Regions from separate parts of the Marinobacter sp. DS40M6 genome, predicted to be linked through region 1. Evidence: predicted binding sites of a transcription regulator. Region 1 holds the regulator's gene; each other region holds the start of a gene.

What was found. Region 1 encodes FliA, which starts transcription of late flagellar genes. Its sites were predicted from a motif close to CTAAAGTTTNNNNNNNNNNNGCCGNTAA; they were not measured.
Region 2: a site for FliA is predicted at 3,369-3,396, ahead of JJO78_RS19850 (methyl-accepting chemotaxis protein). Genes of this name have one in related genera too.
Region 3: a site for FliA is predicted at 2,803-2,830, ahead of flgM (flagellar biosynthesis anti-sigma factor FlgM). Genes of this name have one in related genera too.

What each region holds. Positions count from the first base shown of each region.
Region 1 covers NZ_JAFCAE010000004.1:55,122-62,367, reverse strand. Annotated here, with positions in the region: gene flhF (flagellar biosynthesis protein FlhF) at 1-1,237, shown strand, start outside; gene JJO78_RS11045 (MinD/ParA family protein) at 1,284-2,096, shown strand; gene JJO78_RS11040 (RNA polymerase sigma factor FliA) at 2,127-2,858, shown strand; gene cheY (chemotaxis response regulator CheY) at 3,035-3,418, shown strand; gene JJO78_RS11030 (protein phosphatase CheZ) at 3,440-4,228, shown strand; gene JJO78_RS11025 (chemotaxis protein CheA) at 4,246-6,411, shown strand; gene JJO78_RS11020 (protein-glutamate methylesterase/protein-glutamine glutaminase) at 6,444-7,246, shown strand, end outside.
Region 2 covers NZ_JAFCAE010000010.1:30,972-38,217, forward strand. Annotated here, with positions in the region: gene JJO78_RS19840 (valine--tRNA ligase) at 1-303, shown strand, start outside; gene JJO78_RS19845 (ketopantoate reductase family protein) at 307-1,251, shown strand; gene JJO78_RS19850 (methyl-accepting chemotaxis protein) at 1,284-3,335, opposite strand; gene JJO78_RS19855 (regulatory signaling modulator protein AmpE) at 3,440-4,327, opposite strand; gene ampD (1,6-anhydro-N-acetylmuramyl-L-alanine amidase AmpD) at 4,327-4,953, opposite strand; gene JJO78_RS19865 (DUF1631 domain-containing protein) at 5,060-7,246, opposite strand, start outside.
Region 3 covers NZ_JAFCAE010000006.1:22,429-29,674, reverse strand. Annotated here, with positions in the region: gene mnmC (bifunctional tRNA (5-methylaminomethyl-2-thiouridine)(34)-methyltransferase MnmD/FAD-dependent 5-carboxymethylaminomethyl-2-thiouridine(34) oxidoreductase MnmC) at 1-272, opposite strand, end outside; gene JJO78_RS15680 (peptidylprolyl isomerase) at 302-919, opposite strand; gene JJO78_RS15675 (hypothetical protein) at 1,161-1,898, shown strand; gene JJO78_RS15670 (flagella synthesis protein FlgN) at 1,941-2,411, opposite strand; gene flgM (flagellar biosynthesis anti-sigma factor FlgM) at 2,419-2,745, opposite strand; gene flgA (flagellar basal body P-ring formation chaperone FlgA) at 2,926-3,630, opposite strand; gene JJO78_RS15655 (chemotaxis protein CheV) at 3,829-4,761, shown strand; gene JJO78_RS15650 (CheR family methyltransferase) at 4,803-5,630, shown strand; gene JJO78_RS15645 (MFS transporter) at 5,640-6,830, shown strand; gene JJO78_RS15640 (sodium-dependent transporter) at 6,835-7,246, opposite strand, start outside.

The DNA.
Region 1 (7,246 bases):
GGTGCGGGATCAGATGGGTCCCGATGCCGTAATCCTTTCCAATCGTCGTGTGGATGGTGGCGTCGAAATTGTGACAGCGCTCGATTATGACGAAAATATGGCGCGCCAACGCCTCGGTGACGCTGCGCGGGAAGCCACCAATGGCTCACGACTGGCCGAAATGCAGGCGGAACAGCATCGCCGCCTGGAGGACGAACTCGGCCGCTCTCGCGATCGTATTCGGGAAGTGCGGGAAAAGCGCGCGACCTATGGTAATGCGGTTGGGGGTGGGGACTTCGGCCACGCTGGCTTGTCGAAAGAATCGCTGGCCGACGATGACATGGTGGTTGAAGAGCCTACCGCTGCCTATTCCGGAGAACTGGCGCAAATGCGTGCGGAGATCAGTTCCCTTCGTGACCTGGTCAGTGCCCGGAATGGCGGTGAACCCGAACAAACAGCGGTGAACGCAGTACAGCAGAGGCTGTCTGAGAGGTTGCAGGAGTTTGGTCTCGGGCTGGAGCTCGCCAACTCTCTGTCCCGGCGCCACCGCGCAGGCCGGCTTGAGGATGGCTGGAAGCAGTCTCTGAAAATGCTGGCCGCCGGTGTGAAGACCGCGCGTACTGAATGGGCGGATGAGGGCGGTGTCTACGCCCTGGTGGGCCCAACCGGGTCCGGCAAGACGACGACCATCGGCAAGCTGGCCGCGCACTATGTGCTGCGCCACGGCGCCGACTCTCTGGCGCTGGTCACCACCGATCGCTATCGGGTCGCGGCCCATGAGCAACTATTTGTGTTCGGGCGCATACTGAACGTTCCGGTTCGGGTTGTGGACGAAACCCATTCCCTGGACGACATACTGGACGAACTGTCGGACCGGCACCTGGTGTTGATTGATACCGCTGGCCTGACCAGCACCGACAAGGGCTACGAGGAGCAGCTTATGGAGCTGGCTCGCAGTCACCATCGGATTCGAACCCATCTGGTGGTTTCGGCAACCAGTCAGCCGCGCATCATGAAATCCGTTTGGCATTGCTATAAGATGGCAAATCTTACGGGTTGTGTGATGACCAAAATCGATGAAGCACTGACCCTGGGTGAATCGCTGGGATTCGTCATGGAAACGGGATTGCCGGTGGCGTATTACACCGACGGGCAGAAAATCCCGGAAGACCTGCACCACGCTGAGTCCATTCCGCTGGTGCGGTTGGCCGTGGAGAGGCTGAAGAAACTCCAGCAGCAACAGGCAGTCGCTGTTTAAAAACAACACAGCCTGCGGTTAAACGCGGCAAGAGATCAGAGTCAGTATGAGCAAACCACATCCGGTACAGGTGATTGCCGTTTCCGGCGGGAAAGGGGGCGTTGGCAAGAGCAACGTATCAGTGAACCTTGGCATCGCCCTAGCACAAATGGGACGGCGGGTGGTGCTGCTCGATGCCGACCTGGGCCTTGCCAACATTGACGTTCTGCTTGGCATTACCGCCAATCGTAATATCCAGGACGTCATCGCCGGGGAATGTGACCTTCGGGATGTGTTGGTCAACGGCCCCGGTGGCATCAAAATCGTGCCTGCGTCCTCAGGTACCCAACGCATGACCCAGCTTTCCAATCTGGAGCACGCTGGCCTGATCAACGCGTTCAGCGAACTGGGTGACCAGATCGATGTGCTGATCGTTGATACCGCTGCGGGTATTTCCGAATCGGTGGTCAGTTTCCTCCGGGCCTCACAGGAACTATTACTGGTTGTTTGTGATGAACCTACCTCTATCACCGATGCCTACGCCCTTATAAAGCTTATGAACCGGGATTACGGCACCAACCGCTTCCGTATACTGGCCAATCAGGTCAGGAATGAGCAGGAAGGTCGCCATCTGTTTGAAAAACTGACCCGGGTTACCGAGCGCTTTCTTGATGTGGCCCTACAATATGTGGGTATGGTGCCGTATGACGAGGCCGTAAAAAAAGCGGTACAGCGCCAGCGTGCCGTGCTGGATGCCTATCCGCGGGCAAAAGCATCGTTGGCGATCAAGAGCCTCGCGGAGAAAGTGGATAGCTGGCCGCTGCCATCATCGCCCCGGGGACATCTGGAATTCTTTGTGGAGCGGCTCGTCGAAGTCTGATTTTGATCCTGTCACTGAATAGCCGGATACATGACATTGGCGAAAGAACTTGGAACCTACAACCGGACGGGTACACGAGGACCTTCCCAGCTCGTTGAGGAGCAGGCCCCGCTGGTCAAAAAAATAGCGCTTCACCTCATGGCGCGGCTGCCGGCATCTGTCCAACTGGATGACCTTATGCAGGCAGGCATGATTGGCTTGTTGGAAGCTGCACAGCGATACAGTTCCGACAAGGGGGCTACCTTTGAGACATACGCCGGGATCCGGATTCGCGGAGCCATGGTAGATGAAATTCGCAAAGGTGACTGGGTACCCCGATCCGTCCACAGGAACTCCCGCCGCATTGCCAAAGCCATCAAGGCTGTCGAGGACCGCCTGGGTCGGGAAGCTCAAGACTCGGAAGTAGCCGAGGAGCTGGGGCTGGACCTCGACGAATACTATTCCTCCCTGAGCGATGCTAACAGTGGCCGACTTTTTAGCCTGGATGAGCTCAATGAATCCGGCGAGCTGCCGATAGAAGAAACAGAGGACAGTGATAACCCGTTGGATGGCTTGGCGTCTGACAACTTCCGGAAGAGCCTGGCAGCTGCGATTGGTGACCTGCCCGAGCGAGAAAAGCTGGTGCTCAGCCTTTACTATCAGGAAGAATTGAACCTGAAGGAAATTGGTGCTGTGTTGGGTGTCAGTGAAAGCCGGGTCAGCCAGATTCACAGCCAGGCCGCGCTCCGTCTGCGGGGGCGTCTTACTGGTTGGCAGAGCTGAACAGGCCGCCAGTCCCATTGAACGGCGTTACCAGGCATTCTTTACTGTAGCCTTTTGGTAACCGGTGCTTTACAACCGGCTCAAAGGCCACACAATAAGCGGTTAAACTACCGGCCTGCTAGACTGTGAGCCGGAAGCCAAAAACGAATTCCGGGCGTTTTTAACTGGAGGTCCCATTGGACAAGAACATGAAAATCCTGATTGTGGATGACTTCTCCACAATGCGACGGATCATTAAGAACCTGCTTCGCGATCTCGGTTTTACCAACACTGACGAAGCAGACGACGGCAATACAGCACTGCCTATGCTCAGGAGCGGCAAATACGATTTTCTGGTAACCGACTGGAATATGCCAGGGATGTCCGGACTCGATCTGCTCAAGGAAGTCCGTGCCGATGACAGCCTGAAAACCCTGCCTGTGCTCATGGTGACCGCCGAGGCGAAGCGCGACCAGATTGTCGCTGCTGCGCAGGCCGGTGTGAACGGCTACGTGGTCAAGCCCTTCACGGCAGCCGTACTCAAGGAGAAGATTGAGAAGATCTTCGAACGCATCCAGTAATTCAGAGGTCGGACGGCTCCCATGAGCAATAGAAAAAAAGACCCACAGGGGCTCGACCCGGAGGTCACGGAGAAACTCCGCAGCCAGGCGGCCGAGTTGGTTGAACAGGTCAACGCCGGGGACTATGGCCGCGCGATGACGCTGATCAATGAATTGAGCGAGGTGAGGGACCAGAGCCTGTATCGGGAAGTCGGCCGCTTGACCCGCAGCCTCCACGAGGCGATCCGCAATTTCCAGATCGATCCCCGTAACGCCGAACAGTCAGAAGCTCTGTCGAAGATGACCGATGCGTCGGATCGCCTTGAGTACGTGGTTCAGATGACCGGTAAAGCGGCCAATCGGACCATGGATCTGGTTGAGGAGGCTATGCCCAAGGCCAGCGCCCTCCGCGACGAGGCCGCCGAGCTGAGAGACCAGTGGCAGAAACTGCGTCGCCGCGAGATGGCGCCGGCTGAATTTCGTGAGCTCTATGCCCGTATCGACACGTTTTTCGTGACCCTGAATACCGATGCCGGGGCGATGTACGACAACTTGTCGGAAATTCTTCTGGCCCAGGATTTCCAGGACCTCACTGGGCAGGTGATCCAAAAGGTCACCACTCTGGTTAAAGAGGTGGAAGAGCATCTGTTGAGCCTGGTAGTGATGGCGAGTCATGTGGACCAGATGACCGGCACCGTGCATGAACTGGAAGAGCGGGAAAAGATATCGGCGGAACAGGGTGTTGGTCCACAGATCAAGGCCGAAGAACGCGAAGACGTAGTATCGGGACAGGACGATGTTGATGATCTTCTGTCCAGTCTCGGTTTCTGAGTAAGAGAGGGTAACGCATGGCGCTTGATGCCGATGAAGAGATCCTGCAGGACTTCCTTGTTGAGGCAGGCGAGATACTCGAAAAGCTGTCGGAGCAACTGGTCGACCTGGAACAAAACCCGGACGACAGCGATCTGCTCAACGCCATCTTCCGAGGCTTTCACACCGTAAAAGGCGGCGCTGGGTTTCTGCAACTCGATGCCCTGGTGAACTGCTGTCATTCCGCGGAGAACGTCTTCGATATCCTGCGCAACCACAAGCGCAAGGTGGACTCGGAACTGATGGACGTGGTGCTGGAAGCCCTGGATCACGTCAATGCCATGTTTGAACAGGTTCGCCACCACGAGGAACCGACGCCAGCTCCCGAGGAACTGATTGCCGCTCTGGACGCATTGGCGCAGCCGGCAGGGGAGTCGTCGCCAGCAAACGCAGCGGTCGCTCGCGAAGAACAGAACGAGAGCAACGAAGCCAGTTCTGGAGAAGATGGCGGTGATATTACCGACGACGAATTCGAGCGGTTGCTGGATGCCCTGGAAGAGGAAAAGACCAGCAGCGCTCCGGTTTCCAGTGACGACGGCAATGAATCTTCAGGCGGTGACGGAGGGAGCGGAGACGACATCTCCGATGATGAATTCGAGGCCCTGCTGGACCAATTGCATGGCAAGGGCCAGTTCTCAGGCCCGCCTGAAACCGGCAAGGCAGCCCCTGACAGCCAGGATGCCTCGGGCGACAAGGTTACCAGTGATGAGGCCAGTGACAGCAAGGGTGGCGACGACCTGATTTCGGACGACGAGTTCGAAAAGTTGCTGGATGACCTGCACGGCAAGGGTGGTAGCCCTACGGCAGAAACTGCCAAGCCGGCCCCTGGGCCTGCTGCAAAGCAGCCGTCGGCCACGTCTCCCAGTGCCAAGGCTGACAAGCCCGCGCAACCGACTGGTAAGCCCGAAAAAGCGCCTGCGGATAATGGCAAGGCAGGCGTAACGCCTGCGATGCCGGCACGGGATGCGAATGCACCAGTGGCTGAAACTTCGGTGCGGGTGGATACCAAGCGCCTGGACGACATCATGAACATGGTGGGTGAACTGGTGTTGGTGCGTAACCGGTTGCAGCGTCTGGGCGCCCAGAGTGAAGACGAGCATATGCACAAGGCCGTCTCAAACCTGGACGTGGTGACCACCGATCTTCAGTCAGCGGTGATGGCGACGCGGATGCAGCCCATCAAGAAAGTATTTGGCCGCTTCCCGCGGGTGGTTCGCGACCTGGCCCGCAGCCTGAAGAAAGAAATCAACCTTGAGATGCACGGCGAAGAGACCGACCTGGACAAAAACCTGGTCGAGGCGCTGTCCGATCCTCTGGTCCATCTTGTTCGCAACTCGGTTGATCACGGTATAGAGGCACCCGATATTCGTGAAAAGGCGGGCAAGCCTCGTCAGGGTCGTGTGACGCTGTCGGCTGAGCAGGAAGGCGACCACATCCTGTTGTCCATCGAAGACGACGGTGCTGGTATGGATCCGGATGTACTGCGCCGAAAAGCGGTCGAAAAGGGCATCTACGAACAGGATGCCGCTGACCGACTGACCAACACCGAGTGCTACAACCTGATTTTCTCCGCCGGGTTCTCCACCAAGGATCAGATATCGGATGTGTCCGGTCGTGGCGTTGGCATGGACGTGGTGAAAACCAAGATCAGTCAGCTCAACGGGCAGCTGAGCGTCGAGTCGGAGCTGGGCAAAGGGTCTCGCATCGTCATCAAGGTGCCGCTGACCCTGGCCATCATGCCTACCCTGATGATCATGCTTGGCGACCAATCCTTCGCGCTGCCACTGGTGAACGTGGTCGAGATTTTCCATCTGGACCTAAGCAAGAAGAACATTGTGGATGGCCGTGAATGCATCGTGGTTCGAGACAAAGTCTTCCCGTTGTTCCACATCAAGCGATGGCTGGTCAAAGGCGCCGCTGGGCAACCGGAACCAGAAAACGCCCACGTGGTTATCGTGGCGATGGGAACGCGGCGCGTCGGTTTTGTGGTGGATCAGCTGATCGGGCAGGAAGAGGTGGTGATCAAGCCCCTGGGCCGTGCCCTTCAGGGAACGCCGGGTATGGCGGGTGCGACCATCACTGGCGACGGTCGTATTGCACTCATTATTGATGTTCCGAGCCTGCTGCAAAACTACGGCAAATAACGTTGCGGCGGGCCCAGGTTTAGGAGAAATGGATGACGGTTTCTGTCCTGGTCGTTGATGATTCAGGTTTTTTCCGCAAGCGACTGACGGAAATCCTGACCGCTTCCGGTCAGATCAAGGTGGTTGGCGTGGCCACCAATGGGCGCGAAGGTGTCGAGCTGGCTGAAAAGCTGAGGCCTGACGTCATCACCATGGACTACGAGATGCCCGTCATGGACGGTATCAGCGCCGTCCGTGAGATCATGAAGCGACATCCGGCGCCGGTATTGATGTTCTCCTCCCTCACCTACGAGGGTGCCCGGGTGACCCTGGATGCCCTTGAGGCAGGTGCCGTTGATTTCCTGCCCAAGAATTTTGAGGAAATTGCCCGGGATTCCAGTCAGCTTCAAAAAATACTCATTGAGCGTGTGCTGGATGTCGCTGGCAGTCGCCCTGGTGCAAAACCGTCGGCGCCGCCTCCCACCGCTCCGCCTCCTTCGCCCCGTAGCCCTGCACCGGCAAGGCGCAGCGTGCCCGAGCGGCCGGCGATACCGGACAGGTCCTCTCGCCCCAGCGCCCCAGAGCCTGAAGCACCGGCCCGTCGTTCGATTCGCCGCGGGCCGGCGAAACACTACAGTGTGGTTGCCATCGGCACGTCCACCGGCGGCCCGGTGGCCTTGCAACGTGTACTGATGGCGTTACCGGCCGGGTTTCCCGCGCCTGTGGTGCTCGTTCAGCATATGCCGGCCAGTTTTACCCCGGCGTTTGCCGAGCGCCTGAACAAGCTGTGCCAGATTCAGGTACGCCAGGCTGAAGACGGCGAAATGCTGAAGCCGGGCGTTGCGTTGCTTGCCCC
Region 2 (7,246 bases), on a different contig from region 1:
GACAGCCTGGAATGGTTTACCGAAGGCGAAGCCCCCATGTCAGCCACCCAATTGGTTGGCGAGATGGAAGTGCTGGTGCCCATGGCCGGTCTGATTGACAAGGATGCCGAACTCAAGCGACTGGACAAGGAACTGGAGCGACTGCAAAAAGAAGTTGGCCGACTGGAAGGAAAGCTTGGCAACGAGAAATTCACTGCCAAGGCGCCCGCAGAGGTGGTAGAAAAAGAGAAGGAAAAGCTCAGCGATGCCCAGGGCAGCATGAGCCGGCTCAGCGAGCAGCGGGCCGCCATCGAGGCCATGTAACCCGTGGCCGAGGCAGGGAAGAATCAGGGTCTGTCCGGGAATGGCCGCATTGCCATTCTCGGAGCAGGCTCCATGGGCCAACTCTGGGCGGGCTACCTGGCCACCGGGACGGCAACGTTTATCCCTCGTCACGAGGTTTCCCCGGAAACAGATCAACCCGCGCTGACTTACACGTTTCAGCCGTTCGAAGGCCCAGAGGAAGTCGTCACAGTTCCCTACCTGCTCGCCACAGCAGCACGCCCTTCACTGTTGATGGTCACCACGAAAGCGGGCGATACGCTCGATGCCATTGAATCCAACCTCCATTATGTTTCTCCGGACACCCCCATTGTCCTGTTCCAGAACGGCATGGGCTGCCAGCAAGCGGTCGCCGAGCGTTGGCCACAACGACCGATCCTGGCCGCCAGCACCACCGAAGGAGCGAACCGCCCAGCACCAGGCTGCACAGTCCACGCCGGCAAAGGCGAAACCTGGGTTGGCCCATTAACCAAGAGTGTGACGACGCATCTGACGCAGGTAGTAACGGCGCTTGGCACCAGCGGGTTAACGGTTCACGCAGAGCAAGACATTCAGAGGCGGCTGTGGGACAAACTGATCATCAATGCGGGTATCAATGCCTTTACGGCAATCCTCGACTGCCCGAACGGTGACATCCTCGCCGACCCGTTCTACCGGGAACACATCGATGAGTTGTGCGACGAAATCTCGAAGGTGATGAAGGAGGATATCGGAAAAGCCCTGCCATCAATCACAATTCGCGAACGCATCGAAACGGTTGCCCGCAAAACGGCGCGGAATACCTCATCCATGCGCAGCGACAGGCGGCGGGGCCGCCCTACCGAAATTGACTTTATCAATGGGTATATCGTCGGGCGCGGGCATGCGCTGGGCGTTGATGTTCCGACAAACCAGATGCTGACAAACCGTATTAAACAGCTATCGCCATAGATGTCAGGAGCATACCCTTCAGATCCCGAATGTCAGACCCTGAACGCTTCCACGAGACGCTGCAGGGATGCAGTCAGTTGTGACATTTCCCGTGACGATGCCAGGGTTTCCTCGGCGTTATCTGCCGTTTTCTCACCCAGGACACTGATTTGTTCAACGTTGGTATTGACGTTCTTCGCCACGGCAGACTGCTCCTCAGCCGCCTGTGCGATCTGGTGGCTCATATCAACAATGGTCGAAATCCCCTGGGCAATCCGGTCCAGCGCTTCCGTCACTTCCGCCGATTTCTTCACCGTGGTTTCAGTCACGTCATGGCTGTTGGTCATGGCCGCAACGGCTTCCTTCACGCCGCTCTGCAACCGGGTGATCATACCCTCGATTTCTTCAGTCGATTTGTGGGTACGCTGTGACAGTGAACGTACTTCGTCTGCCACAACCGCAAAACCACGGCCCTGCTCACCGGCGCGCGCAGCCTCGATGGCCGCATTCAATGCCAGGAGATTGGTCTGCTCCGCAATCGCCTTTATTTCGACCAGAACCTGGCTGATGTTATCGCTGTCGGCGTTTACCCGGTTGATGACATCAACCGCGCCGGAGATTTCGGTGGCAAGACGGTTGATGGTGGCGACGGTATCCGCAACCACTCCACGGCCTCTCTCGGTATCCTCTTCAGCCGCGCCAGCGCTATCAGACACGCGATGAGCACTCTCAGTGACCTCATTGACCGCTTCCACCATCTGGTTCATGGCTTCGTTGATCTGGCCAGACTCCTCCATCTGCCGCGCAACGGCCTCACTGTTCGCAGCCGCGGTATCGTTGACACGAGTGGCCTGGCGATCGACGTCCGATGTAGTGCTGCTCACTGAGCGGATCAATTCGGCAATCCGGTCCGTCATGTTGTTGAACTCGGTAGTCAGTTCACCCAATTCATCACGATTATCCAATTGGATGTGAGTCGTCATATCGCCCTCAGCCACGGACCTTGCTGCCGTGCTGAAACGATTAATAGCCGTGCGTACCGACATAAAGAAGCCGACGTAGAGGTAAACCACCACCAACAGGACAATTACCAATGCGGCAATAATCAACTGCCGTTGCTGCAGCTCGCCCTCCAGGCGTGAGTTCAGGTTTGCGCCAACGACGTCAAAAATTCCAGCCTTGAGCGCATCGTAATGGGCAAGCTGGTTTTCGATGGTGCGGTTGAAATCCCGCCAGGGTAACTCGAGGCGCATGGGCGTGATGATGTTGGCATCCAGCTCGTCACGCACAACCACCAGACTCTCGAGAATGCCCTCGACAGCATCACCTGTCGTTTTCTCCAGGTTCGGCGATGCATCCATCGATACGGTCAGTGCAGGCCCGAGCAGCGATGCGCGGTTGGTCAGTTCGTCATAGATTTCATTAAGAGCGTCACTGAGGTTGTAACCCACCTGCCCGTCGATGAGCGCAAAGGTCCCGAACGTCCTGGCCCTGCCAATGATGCTGCGGGCATCCGGCAGTGACTCACGCAAAAGCCCCAGAAGCAGCAGGTTTTCCCGGGATGCGTCCTGCCCCAGGCCGGAAATTTCAATGGTCGCGGACAAGAGCGCCCGCACTTTCTGGACGAACTCTTGATAATACTTGAACTGGGGGTCGATATTGCCCTGATAGCTGTCAGTCGATTTGAGTGTTTGCCACTCTTCCACCAGCATCGCCACCTGCTGGGACCAGTTACCGGACTCATCAAAACGAGCCTCTGCGTTAACCAGTTCCTCAAGAATTCTATCAATCGTTTCTGACGACTCTGCGGACTGTGAGAGCAGTTCATTGTCATCCTTGATCTTGCCGGGGGCACGAAAATCCCGGTATGCCATGGACTCTGCCAGCAGCGTATCCACCTTTTCGAGCTGCTCCAATCCCTCCACGCCCCGGGTCATGGTATCAACCGACCGGTTCAGTTCACTGATAACCAACCAGGAAAGGGCAATAATGGGAAGCAGGAACAACACACTGATCAGGCTGAATTTGTAGAACATCGGCAGCCGATTCATCAGCGCTACTGCAGGCTTGATAAGCTGGTTCACGTGTACCCCCACAGAAAGCATCGAAAGGATGGAACTTTATTCTATTTGTTTATATTGTCGACTAAAGTACTACAAACTTGAGTGTTTTTCGGCGTAAAAATGTAATTTTTGTCAAAATGTCGTGATCAGCGCACACCGGCAATAACCAGCAGCGCAAGGATGCAGATCCAGACCAGCATGCTTCGGTTCAGCAAACCCCGGATGGCCTCCAGGCTGCGGCCACCAAAGCCCGCCCATTCGTCCGGATGGATCTTTGAGAACCGTTCCGGGTCCAGTGCGTAGCCCGTCAATGCCGCGCTCGCGGCGCCCATCAATAGCTGGTTGGTTCTGAGGCTAAAATCAAACAGTCTTCGTTTTCCTTCTTTCATCCAGCCGGCAAGATCACCTGCGACTCCAAACGTGAAGGACAGTAGTCGTGAGGGAAGCCAATTGAGTATCTCCGCCAGCGCGGCAAACCCTGGTCTCGCTGCCACCTGCGGCCAGTGATCCCTTAACGCGACAACTCCCCTCGCAAAGAAGGCAGCCGCAATACCGCCAACGGCATACCAGAAAGCGACCAGAAAAAAACGCTCGAAGACGCTGACCATCAGCGTTCGTGACAAAGCCAGATGCATCTCATCGGGCGACGTTGCCGCGCCCCGTTCGTCAGCCGGTAAAATATCCATAACGTGATGCCAAGCGGACTGCATGTCGCCCCTGGCCCAGGATTCACTGTAAACCTCCAGGCGCGCCCGCCAACCCGGCGCACCCATCAACAACACCATCAACAAAAACTCCAATGGATACGCGGCCATGCGCCAGCCAATGGTGTGCAGATAGTACTCCCCGGCGGCCAGAATCAGCGAGGGCACAAGAATAATAACCAGCCCCTTCCATAGGCCTGCCTCGTTACCAGACCTTTCAGCGCCTCCCCGGTTAAACGCGGAACGCCACAACGGCTCAGAAGACCAGGCGTTGGCCGCATCCAGCTTGCGTCTCACCAGGTAAGCGAGCAGAAACACCACCAATACCATCAGTTATCCGCTCCGTTGCCATGCCCTGTACCAAGCAGTTGCCGATATCGGGGCCAGTCAAAAGCCGGGCCTGGATCGGTTTTGCGACCGGGTGCGATATCGCTGTGCCCGGTGATCCTCTCTGGCGTGATGGCCGGCCACGACTTCATGATCAATGCTGACACGTCAGCAAGCACCTCATACTGAGCTGCGGTGTATGGAATGTCATCCGCACCCTCCAGCTCAATGCCGATTGAATAATCGTTGCACTCTTCCAGGCCCTGAAAGCAGGACCGCCCGGCATGCCACGCGCGCCCCAACAAGCTGACGAACTGAAGGCATTCGCCATCCCGGCGGATCAACAGGTGTGACGAAACCTTCATATCGGCGATGGTCTCGAAATAGGGGTGCTCTGAGGGGGACAGTTGGTTGCAGAAAAACCGTTCGATGGCATCGCCTCCGAACTGCCCGGGAGGAAGGCTGATATTATGAACAACCAACAGGGATATTGCCGCCCCTTCGGGGCGTTTGCCAAAATTTGGAGACGGGCACCAACGGGCGCCGGCTACCCGACCGGTCGTCCGTAATCCGGCGACAGCCGGTGGCGACAGGTCAATGGTGTTGCGCGAAGGGATGGTTTCAGACAATGTGGTTCCAACAGGCCGGGGCGAACAGACCGGACCACCGATGCGTTCGCCGTTGTTGCTTTGATGCCCCTGATTGAAGCACAAAGTCTCCGGTCTTGCTATACGATCAGTCCTTGCGGCTACTGCGAAGGTTGTCGATGATGGATTCCAGCGCCCGGTCGAATATCAGGCCGTCGTCCAACATGGAGATCTCATCCGCAGCGAGCGCCAGTGCAAGGTTTTCACGCTGATATTCCGCCACTTTGGCACCACTGCGATTAACGAAGATGTACTTGCCCGTCGCCTTGATAAACGCGGCCAGCTTGCAGCGTGTTTTGTTGCCATCACGGGTCAGCTCAACCCAGGAGCCAACACGAAGGCCATCAGCCCGCTCCAGCCATTGAAGCTCGACATTTGCCCCGGAGCTCTCGGCCAATTCCTCTGCGGCCGGCTCTTCAGGGCTTGGCACGGGGCTAGCAGATACAGACGTGGTGGCATCCGAGGGCTCGGAGGCGCCTGCCATTACGCCCTCAGTCGTTCGCTCCACTTTCTCTGGAGCTTTGGGCGCGGTATCCGACATATCCCTGGAGACCACAGACGGTTCCGCCTCCACCTTTTGGGGCGCAGCCTGAGGTTCAGGTTCGGGCGCCACAGCAGGGCGGGTTGTGGTGACAAGGCGCTGGAACACGTCCACGTGGGCAAGTTCAAGGTCTCTTATGGCGGCGTCGGTGGCAAACGGGTCCCACGAAATTTCCTGCAGGGCGTTTCTCAGACCGTCCACGATTCCCGGAATCGACCGCAGCAGCTCGCTGCGAGTGTTGTCGTTGATGGGCCTGGGATCAACACTCCATACGAGCTGCCGGGTAAGGTCACATGCCTCATCCCAGCGCTCACTGTCTTCACCCTCACGCAGCACGATCCACTGTAGATACTTTGCCCACGCCTCATTCAACAGTGTGACGACCGGAGGAGACAGATCCCGACCGGTAATCTGTTCGTTCAGCAGGTTCTCAGACGCTTTGGATGCCCGCTCCTGCTTGGCCCTGCCTTCCTCAGCATCACGCAGACGCTGCTCCACGAGCTCCCTGCGACGCCGGTCCAAATCCATGAAATGGCCGAAATCTCTGAGCAGCTCACTGAAAATATCGACGTTGTCGGTGAATTCGTTAAGCACGCGATCAACCACCGACTCGATCTTGTCTCGTAGCGGATCACGCTGGCCGGCCTTTTTCTCGGTCCAACCGATAGCAGACATGGCCAGTTCATTCAGCAGCTTCCGTACCGGATGTCCGCCCCGGTTAAAGAAATTGTTGTCGCTCAGCGCCACCTTGAGTACGGGAATCTGAAGGCGCCCGATCACGGACTTCATCACCGGATGGAGCTGACGGTCTTCCAGGATAAAATCAAACAACATCGACACGAGATTGATGACGTCGCTGTCCACTTGGCCGACATCATGTTTCTTCCCGGTTTCCGACCGGAACACCTGCTGTAGTTGCTCTGACAGAGGCACAACCTCACCCTGCCCCCAATGGACTGACTGAGACTGGATTTCGTGAAGCCGTGTCATCAGTGTACGGGTATCGAGCGCGCCGGCGCTGGGCACACCACTGTTTTCTGTGCCGTACTCGCTCGAACTCTGCCCCTGGTGCAACAGAGCACTCAGTTCAGAAAACGTTGCCCGCACATCGTCGGACGGCGTCGTGAGCGGCCCCGACGCATCTGACTCCGAGCTCGCTGACAGCGTCCCAGCAGTCCGCCCCCCAGCCGGGGCGGATTTGCCAGACGCGCCCTGGCCACCGACCGGCGGGCGACGCATGTCGGGCAGCACCCCTTCGGCGATCAGGGTTTTGTTGGCATCCTTGTAGAAATCACCCAGAACCCCCACCAGCAAGCGGTCGAACAGTTTAAGCACCACCAGCTTGGCACGGATATCGATATCCAGATCGGAACAGGCTTCCGCAACCCCTCCGCAGATCACCTCCGGGCTCAGGGGCATCTGGCTATCTTCCAGACGCACCGAGGGCAGCAGGTGAGCAACCCGCACATTCAGCAGGCGTATAACCTCCGCGTGTTGGTTGCGCAGTTTGTTGATCAGGTTGTCGATGGCGACCTGCTGCTCCAGATCGGAATGGTCCAGCAACGCCAGCGAGTCCTGGTCCACCTCATCCAGGGTGCCACTGCCACCACCCGGCTTGAACGAGCCGATGTCATTGAACGCGCGGCTGACGTACTGCAGCACCGACACGGTCATGTTCTTGCGCCGCAGCCTCAACTCACGCATGGCGTCAAAGTACGCGGTCTGATCCTGGTT
Region 3 (7,246 bases), on a different contig from region 1:
CGTGGTGTGGCTGTCTCATTCCAGGCTTGCCAGGCTGCGAGGAAATTCAGGCCAGTGCCAAACCCAGTTTCCGCGATGACGAAGGAGGAGGCTGCGGGCAATAAGGAGAAACGTTCGCGAAGCCGGTTCTGGCCGATAAACACATACCGCGCTTCTTCAAGGCCGTTCTCGCTGCAGAAGTAAACATCGCCAAAGCGGCGACAGCGGGGTGCGCCACTGCTCCAATCAATGTCTGCGGTTTCAATGGACGGTAGCCTGGGGTCAGTCACAATCATCGTATCCGGTCAGTAGGCTTGATGGGCTACTCTGCCGCGGTATCGGTTTGCCGGACCGAAACGCTACGGATAATGACGGGTTCCTGGGGTACATCCGCCATGCCTCGGGATCTCACCGTTTTCTTGCTGGCGATGGCATCCACAACACCCATTCCCCCTGTCACCTTGCCAAATACCGCGTAGCCCGGGCCGCGGACACCTGCGTTCAGGAAATCGTTGTCGGTCAGGTTGATAAAAAACTGGGACGTGGCGGAGTCCGGTGAGCTTGTGCGGGCCATGGCGATGGTTCCGCGAAGGTTTTTGGCGGTTGGCCTGGCTTCGTTCCGGATGGGGCTACGGGTCTGCTTCTGGTTTAGATCCTGATCAAAACCGCCGCCCTGGATCATGAAACCTGGAATGACCCTATGGAACAGCGTTCCCTCGTAGAACCCGTTTTTGGCATAGGCAATAAAATTCTCAACGGTCTCGGGAGCGATGTCCGGGCGCAGAGTCACCTCAATGGCACCTTCGCTGGTTTCAATAATCACCTGGGGCAGCTCATTCTGTTGCCCTTCTGCCGCCAGGCAGTTGCCGATACCCAGCATGAAGGTTACAGATAGAGCGATTTGCATCACATAACGAAACGGTTTTACGAAATTTGTCATTCTATAATGGCTCACGTAGTTAGTTCAGGGAATAGTAGGTAGCTTCGGGAATGTTTGCTGCGATACTGTTCCCATGAATCCAGTCTGTTGCAGGATGTTAGCAGATAATACTTGTCAAGTCGGGCATATTCCCTGCGGAGTTCATGACTATCAGCTAACCTTTTATCGCATCAGTGGCATTGATGCACTCTGACCGGGCCAGGTTGTACGGCAATCACTGTGAAGCTATTGGAGGCATACCTTGAAAATCCGTCAGGGCTTCGAAGAAAAATCCCGTCTCGGTCGGTTGCTGATAAACCGGGGATACCTTTCCGAAATTCAGTTGGAAGAGGGCCTGCGCCTACAGCATGAGACCGGTCAGCGGCTCGGCGAGGTGTTTATACAGTCCGGCTGGATTACCGAGCGCGAGTTGCATCGGGTTCTCAAGCACCAATCCCGTTACCGCAACGCGGCTGCACTGGTCACTATGGCGGTATTGCCTTTTCAGCCATTGGTCAGTTTTGCCGCTGGCAGCACCACGAATGATTCACGAGACGTTACGGACGCCGCGCAATTGTACGAGCGTGCCGGTTTGGCGCCGCTTAATGACGACGAGATGGCCGGCGTGTCGGGGCAGGGTGATCAATCCTTGTTGGATCGTATCGCCACGGTATCTGCCATGACCGGAAGTAACGACGGGACAGGAGAGGTTGATCCGGATGTCATCGAAGGCCTGAAACTAACAGCGAACATTTTCGTGCCGGTGCTGAACTTCCTGGATTCTGATCTTACGATATCCGGTGTGCATTATCGGGATGATGTTCCCCGTTACACGGTTCGTGACGATGGCGGACTCACCCTGGCGTTCCCGGAAAGGATCGAACAGATCCGCATGGACAATATACGGGTCAGCGGCAGTCAGGGACCGTCCATGGGGAACATTGCCCTCGACAATATCCGCTTCCATCCCGATTCACAGATGACGATCTATACTCGCTGATGGGATGCGTTGGGCTCCGACGTTTGCGGAGCCCAGAAGCCGTCAGGCGCTCGCCAGAACGGTACGGTGTGATACGGCCTTTTGCTCGCCCTGAGCACCGTAGAGGGTCTGGTGCCCGGAAACGCCGCGGAATATATCAGTAAGACGTGAAAGGCGCTTCTGGAGGTGACTGACAACCCGCCCATTATTGCTATTCAACTGGTGACAGGTCTTAAGGCGTTCGTCGGCCTCCCGCCACAAGTCGTAAACATCTGACAGGCCGGCGCTGAGAATAAACCGTGAGGGTGCTCCGTTTTCAGGTCGAAACCCCATCGACACCAGAAGGCGGATTTTGAGTTTGGCCCGTTCACGAATCTGACCCAACAGAGTGTTTTTCTCGCCAGTCAGTGATTCGAGTTTACGGATATCAGATGTGGAAAGGCAGGCTTTTTCCTGCTGCAGGACGTCCGCCAGGGATTCGAGTTGACGGATATCCTGAGATAAAAGGTCTTTCAGTTCATCAATTGCGGCCATGATCTACTCACCCGAAAATGCTTTCATCCATCTCAAGCATTTTCTGGGCCAGTTTCTCCGCATCAACCTTGTAGGAGCCGCTTTCAAGGGCAGAGCGGATCTGCTCGATACGGTCATCGTCCATTTCCGGATAACTGCCGAGCTTTTGTTCGAGCTGTTTCAGGTTCTTCGCCTGGCTGCTCAAATTGACATTTTCGCCACGGGCGCCTTGCGCCTGGGTCTTTGCCTGCTCAGCTGTAGAGGGCTGAGTGCTCTGGGTAGCGGAAGATTTATCGGCCGTGGTTTTCTGGGTGTTGACCTGGCCTGGGCCTATTCCATTAAAGTCAACTGACATAACGTTACCTGCTTAACTGGTCGGCCGCGTTGGGCGGCTCCAAAATTTCATACCTGTCTATCGGCATGGCCTGACGTTTCTTTAGCGATTTTTGCAAGAGTTAAATGACACTCTTGTCATCTTTCAAAAAAAAACCGGCAACAGATTGCCGTTTCCGGTGAATCAATGCCGGGAACGAGGTTACATGGGAATCTCGACATGCCCGGGAGCAGTCACACGGGCACGCACGGTGCGGGAGGACGAGAGGTTCTCAACCAGAACCTGTTCTCCAATCCCGGCACTGGCCAGGGCTTTACCCCTTGAGTTTACCGAAAAATTGCCGCTGCGGGCGCTGATGATAACATGGTCTCCGCGTTCGATCGCTGCCGGAGCCAGCACCAAATCCGGTGTAAATACGGTACCGGCGTTCACGCCGCGGCGCATTTCCATGCCCACTAACTGGTCGACATTGGTTATTGCGCCCCGTCGAATCGAATTCACCACCACGTTATCCGACTGTATTGCCGCTTTCGTCAGTCGTTCGCCGCGCCCCAAGGGGCGGGCGGCGACCATGGCTTCACCGGTTATCGTGACGGATACCGGAAGGAACATGCGCCAGGGGCGCTCGCCCTCGCAGGAAACCAGTAGCGAGGGTTGGGTGGTCCTCCAGGGGTCGCCGCTGAACGATACGCTGAGTGGGGTATCACAGGTTGCGAGCGAGAGGCGTGCGTCGAGTTGGCCGGTATCGTGGGAAACCGTAAAGCCTTCGTTTGCCTGAGCCTCTGAAAATGCCTCCAGAAATTGTTCCGCGCTGCTTTGAATTTGTTCGGACGTGGTCGTGGAGGCCATTGCCGGGCCGGCTGTTACGGTGAATAACAATATGATGGCGAAATTGGTAATGCGCATACGCGGCAGTTTGTCCTATGCTGTCATTAACCGGGTAAAGCCCCGAGTTCAGGAATATCCTAATGATTTCCGGATTCGGCCGTTAAGCCTATCGAGTGAGTCAATAAACCGGCACATAGCCGGTTCCACGCGACTTTTTAGAATAACGCAGCAAGATGCGTGCCGGCAGCAAGACGTTTCGAGTGGGAGATATAAACGATGGCAGGGGTATTGGACAGTGTAAATCAGCGCACCCAGCTGGTGGGCCAGAATCGTCTGGAGCTTCTGTTATTTCGCCTTCGTGGCCGGCAGATGTACGGCATCAACGTCTTCAAGGTCAAGGAAGTGTTGCAGTGCCCCAGGCTGTCATCGTTGCCGAACAGTCGCCCTATGGTTCGGGGCGTGGCCCATATTCGTGGCGAGACTATCCCAATCATTGACCTAGGTATGTCAATCCGGCTTCCCGGTATTCCCAAGGAAGAGATGGCCACCAGCTTCGTGATCATTACTGAGTACAACCGAAAAACCCAGGGTTTCCTGGTGGCTGGTGTCGACCGCATCGTGAATATGAACTGGGAAGACATCCTGCCGCCACCCAAGGGTGCGGGCAAAGACGTTTACCTCACAGCGGTAACGCACTTTGAAGACAAGCTGATAGAGGTCATCGATGTTGAAAAGATCCTGTCTGAAGTGTCGCCGTTTGAGGAAGATGTCACCGAAGAGGTTCGCAATCGCAGTTCAGAGCGGGTGCCTGGCCATCTGCCGGTGCTGGTTGTAGACGATTCGGCTGTGGCGCGACGCCAGATTGAGCGATGTCTCACTGCCATTGGTATGGGAGTGGTGACCAAGAATGATGGCAGGCAGGCCCTGGATTATCTGAAAGAGATTACGGCAGATGGCTCTCGCGCCGCCGATCACCTGTGTTTGATCATATCCGATGTCGAAATGCCGGAAATGGACGGGTACACTCTGGTCACCAAGTGTAAAAATGAGCCTGCAATCAAGGATGTATTTATCATGCTGCACACGTCCCTGAGTGGCGTGTTTAACAAGGCGATGGTGCAGAAGGTGGGCGCTGACGATTTCATGGCTAAATTCAGCCCCGATGAGCTGGCTGAAAGAGTCATGGAAATTGTCGACCGCGAGCAGTGACGCTCCTCCGTTACTTCCGACTCACTCGATAATGAGATCCAATGAAAGCTGAAATAACGCCACAGGAATACGAGGCCTTTAAATCATTCCTGCAGGATGCGTGTGGCATTTTGCTCGGGGAGAACAAGCAGTATTTGGTAAAAAGCCGTTTGCGGCGGATCATGGAAGAGAACGAGCTGAGAACCCTGGGTGATTTGCTGGATCGCGTGAAGAGAACCGGTCGCAGCAGTTTGAAGGAAGTCGTGATCGACGCGATGACGACGAATGAAACCCTCTGGTTTCGGGACAATCACCCGTTCCGCATCCTGCAGGAAAAGCTGCTGCCGGAATTTGGCGACAGAAAATCAGCGCAGTCACTTCGTATCTGGTCTGCAGCCTGTTCGACAGGCCAGGAGCCCTATTCGGTAGCGATGATTATTGAAGAATTTCGTCGCCAGCGGCCGGGTAGGCTGCGGGATGTGAAGATCACCGCCACCGACATCTCCAAAAGCGTTCTAGAGGTTGCGCGCCGTGGCGAGTACGAGATGATTGCCATTGGCCGGGGCCTGTCACCCGAGCGGCAAAAGCAGTTTTTTACTCCTGCCATGAATGGCAGTTGGCAGATCCGACCGCAAATCAAGAGCATGGTGGAGTTCAGGGAGCTGAACCTGCTTGAACGCTACATGCTCGGGAAGTTTGACATTGTTATGTGCCGGAACGTACTGATCTACTTTTCGGCAGAGCTTAAAAAGGACATCCTGACCCGTATCCATGCCACTCTCAATCCCGGTGGTTACCTGATACTGGGAGCATCGGAATCGCTGAACGGGTTGCCTCATCTCTACGAAATGGTGCAGTGCCACCCAGGGATCATCTACCGCAAGAAATAGGCCCACCCAATGCCGATCAATGTATGGATACTGGTCGCCGCCCAGGCGCTTGCCATGTGTACAGCGCCTTTCATCGTCTTTATCGGAAGCATTCACGGACGTCTTCTGGCGCCATCACCTGAGTGGGCAACCTTGCCCGTGGGCCTTGTGGTAGTTGGAACGGTCCTGGCTATAAAGCCTGCTACGTGGCTGATGGAACGCCTGGGGCGCAAGCCGGTTATGTTGCTTGGCACGCTGGCGGGTGTGGTGTCCGGGTTGTTCGGTGCGTTGGCAGCCTGGAGTGCGAGTTTCCCGTTCTTGTGCGCTGCGGCGGTTGTGGGCGGAACCGGGCTGGCGGTGGTTCACCAATACCGCTTTGCGGCCATGGAGTCGGTAGCGCCCGAGATGGCTGGCTCCGCAGCAGCCAGGGTGCTTCTAGGCGGCCTCGTAGCGGCGTGGCTGGGGCCGGAAATTGCGCTTTTGGGAGGTGGAGGCCAAGCCGAGCACCCTTTCATGGGCGGCTGGCTTGCATTGAGTGCCGTGCAGGTGGTTGCCATGGTCGTACTGGTTTTCGGATACCGCGCCAGCGGGGAGCGAGTACGGGAAGCCTTGGGGGAGGGCGGTCGCCCGATGTCTGACATCCTGAGGCAACCGGTCATTTGGGCGGCGATCAGTTCCGCTGCCATCGGTTATGCCCTCATGAGCTTTATCATGACGGCAACACCACTGAGTATGACGGAAGTGGCCGACCACCCGCTTGAAGATGCCAAGTGGGTCATTCAGATTCACATCATGGCCATGTACTTGCCGTCGCTGATCAGTGGCTGGTTCATTCGTGTGGTGGGTATTCCAAGGATGATGGGCCTGGGATTGCTCGCCTATCTGGGGTGTGTGGCCCTGGCGTTCAGCGGTATCAGCTTTCACCACTACCTGTTTGCACTCATCCTGTTGGGAGTAGGCTGGAACTTCCTGTTTGTCGGCGGCACCACGCTATTACCGCAGGGATATCGCGATGAGGAGCGGTTCCGTGTTCAGGGGCTCAACGACCTGATGGTATTCGGCTCGCAGGCGACAGCTGCACTGAGTGCTGGTGCGGTATTGGCGGCGTTTGACTGGAATGGACTGTTGCTGATTGCCATACCGTTCCTGGTGTTACACGGTGTCTTGATGGCCGTTTGGCTGATGAGCCGGCCCCAGAACAGAGGCCGGCATCCCGCTTGAGTGTTTATACCAGGTTGTAGACGAAGACGATGGCTACAGCAACGGGTGTGAAGTAACGCAGTACGCGATACCAGAGCGAGAATGTGCCCGCTGACATGCCCAGTTCGCTTTCCAGCGCCTGTCGAGACATTGTCCAGCCGACAAACACGGCGACCAGCAGTCCGCCCAGGGGCAACAGGATATTAGCGGTCAGGAAGTCCAGAAGGTCGAAGATGGTTTTGCCTTCGAACATCGCAAACATGCCCAGCGGTGTCACGTCCGACCACAGGTTTAGCGAAAGCACGGAGGCCACACCCAATAACCAGCACACGATGCCTGCCCCGACGGTACTCACCGTGCGGTTCATACCTTTCTGTTCCTCAAGCCATTCAACAATCGGCTCCAGCAGGGAAATGCCGGATGTCCAGGCGGCAAAG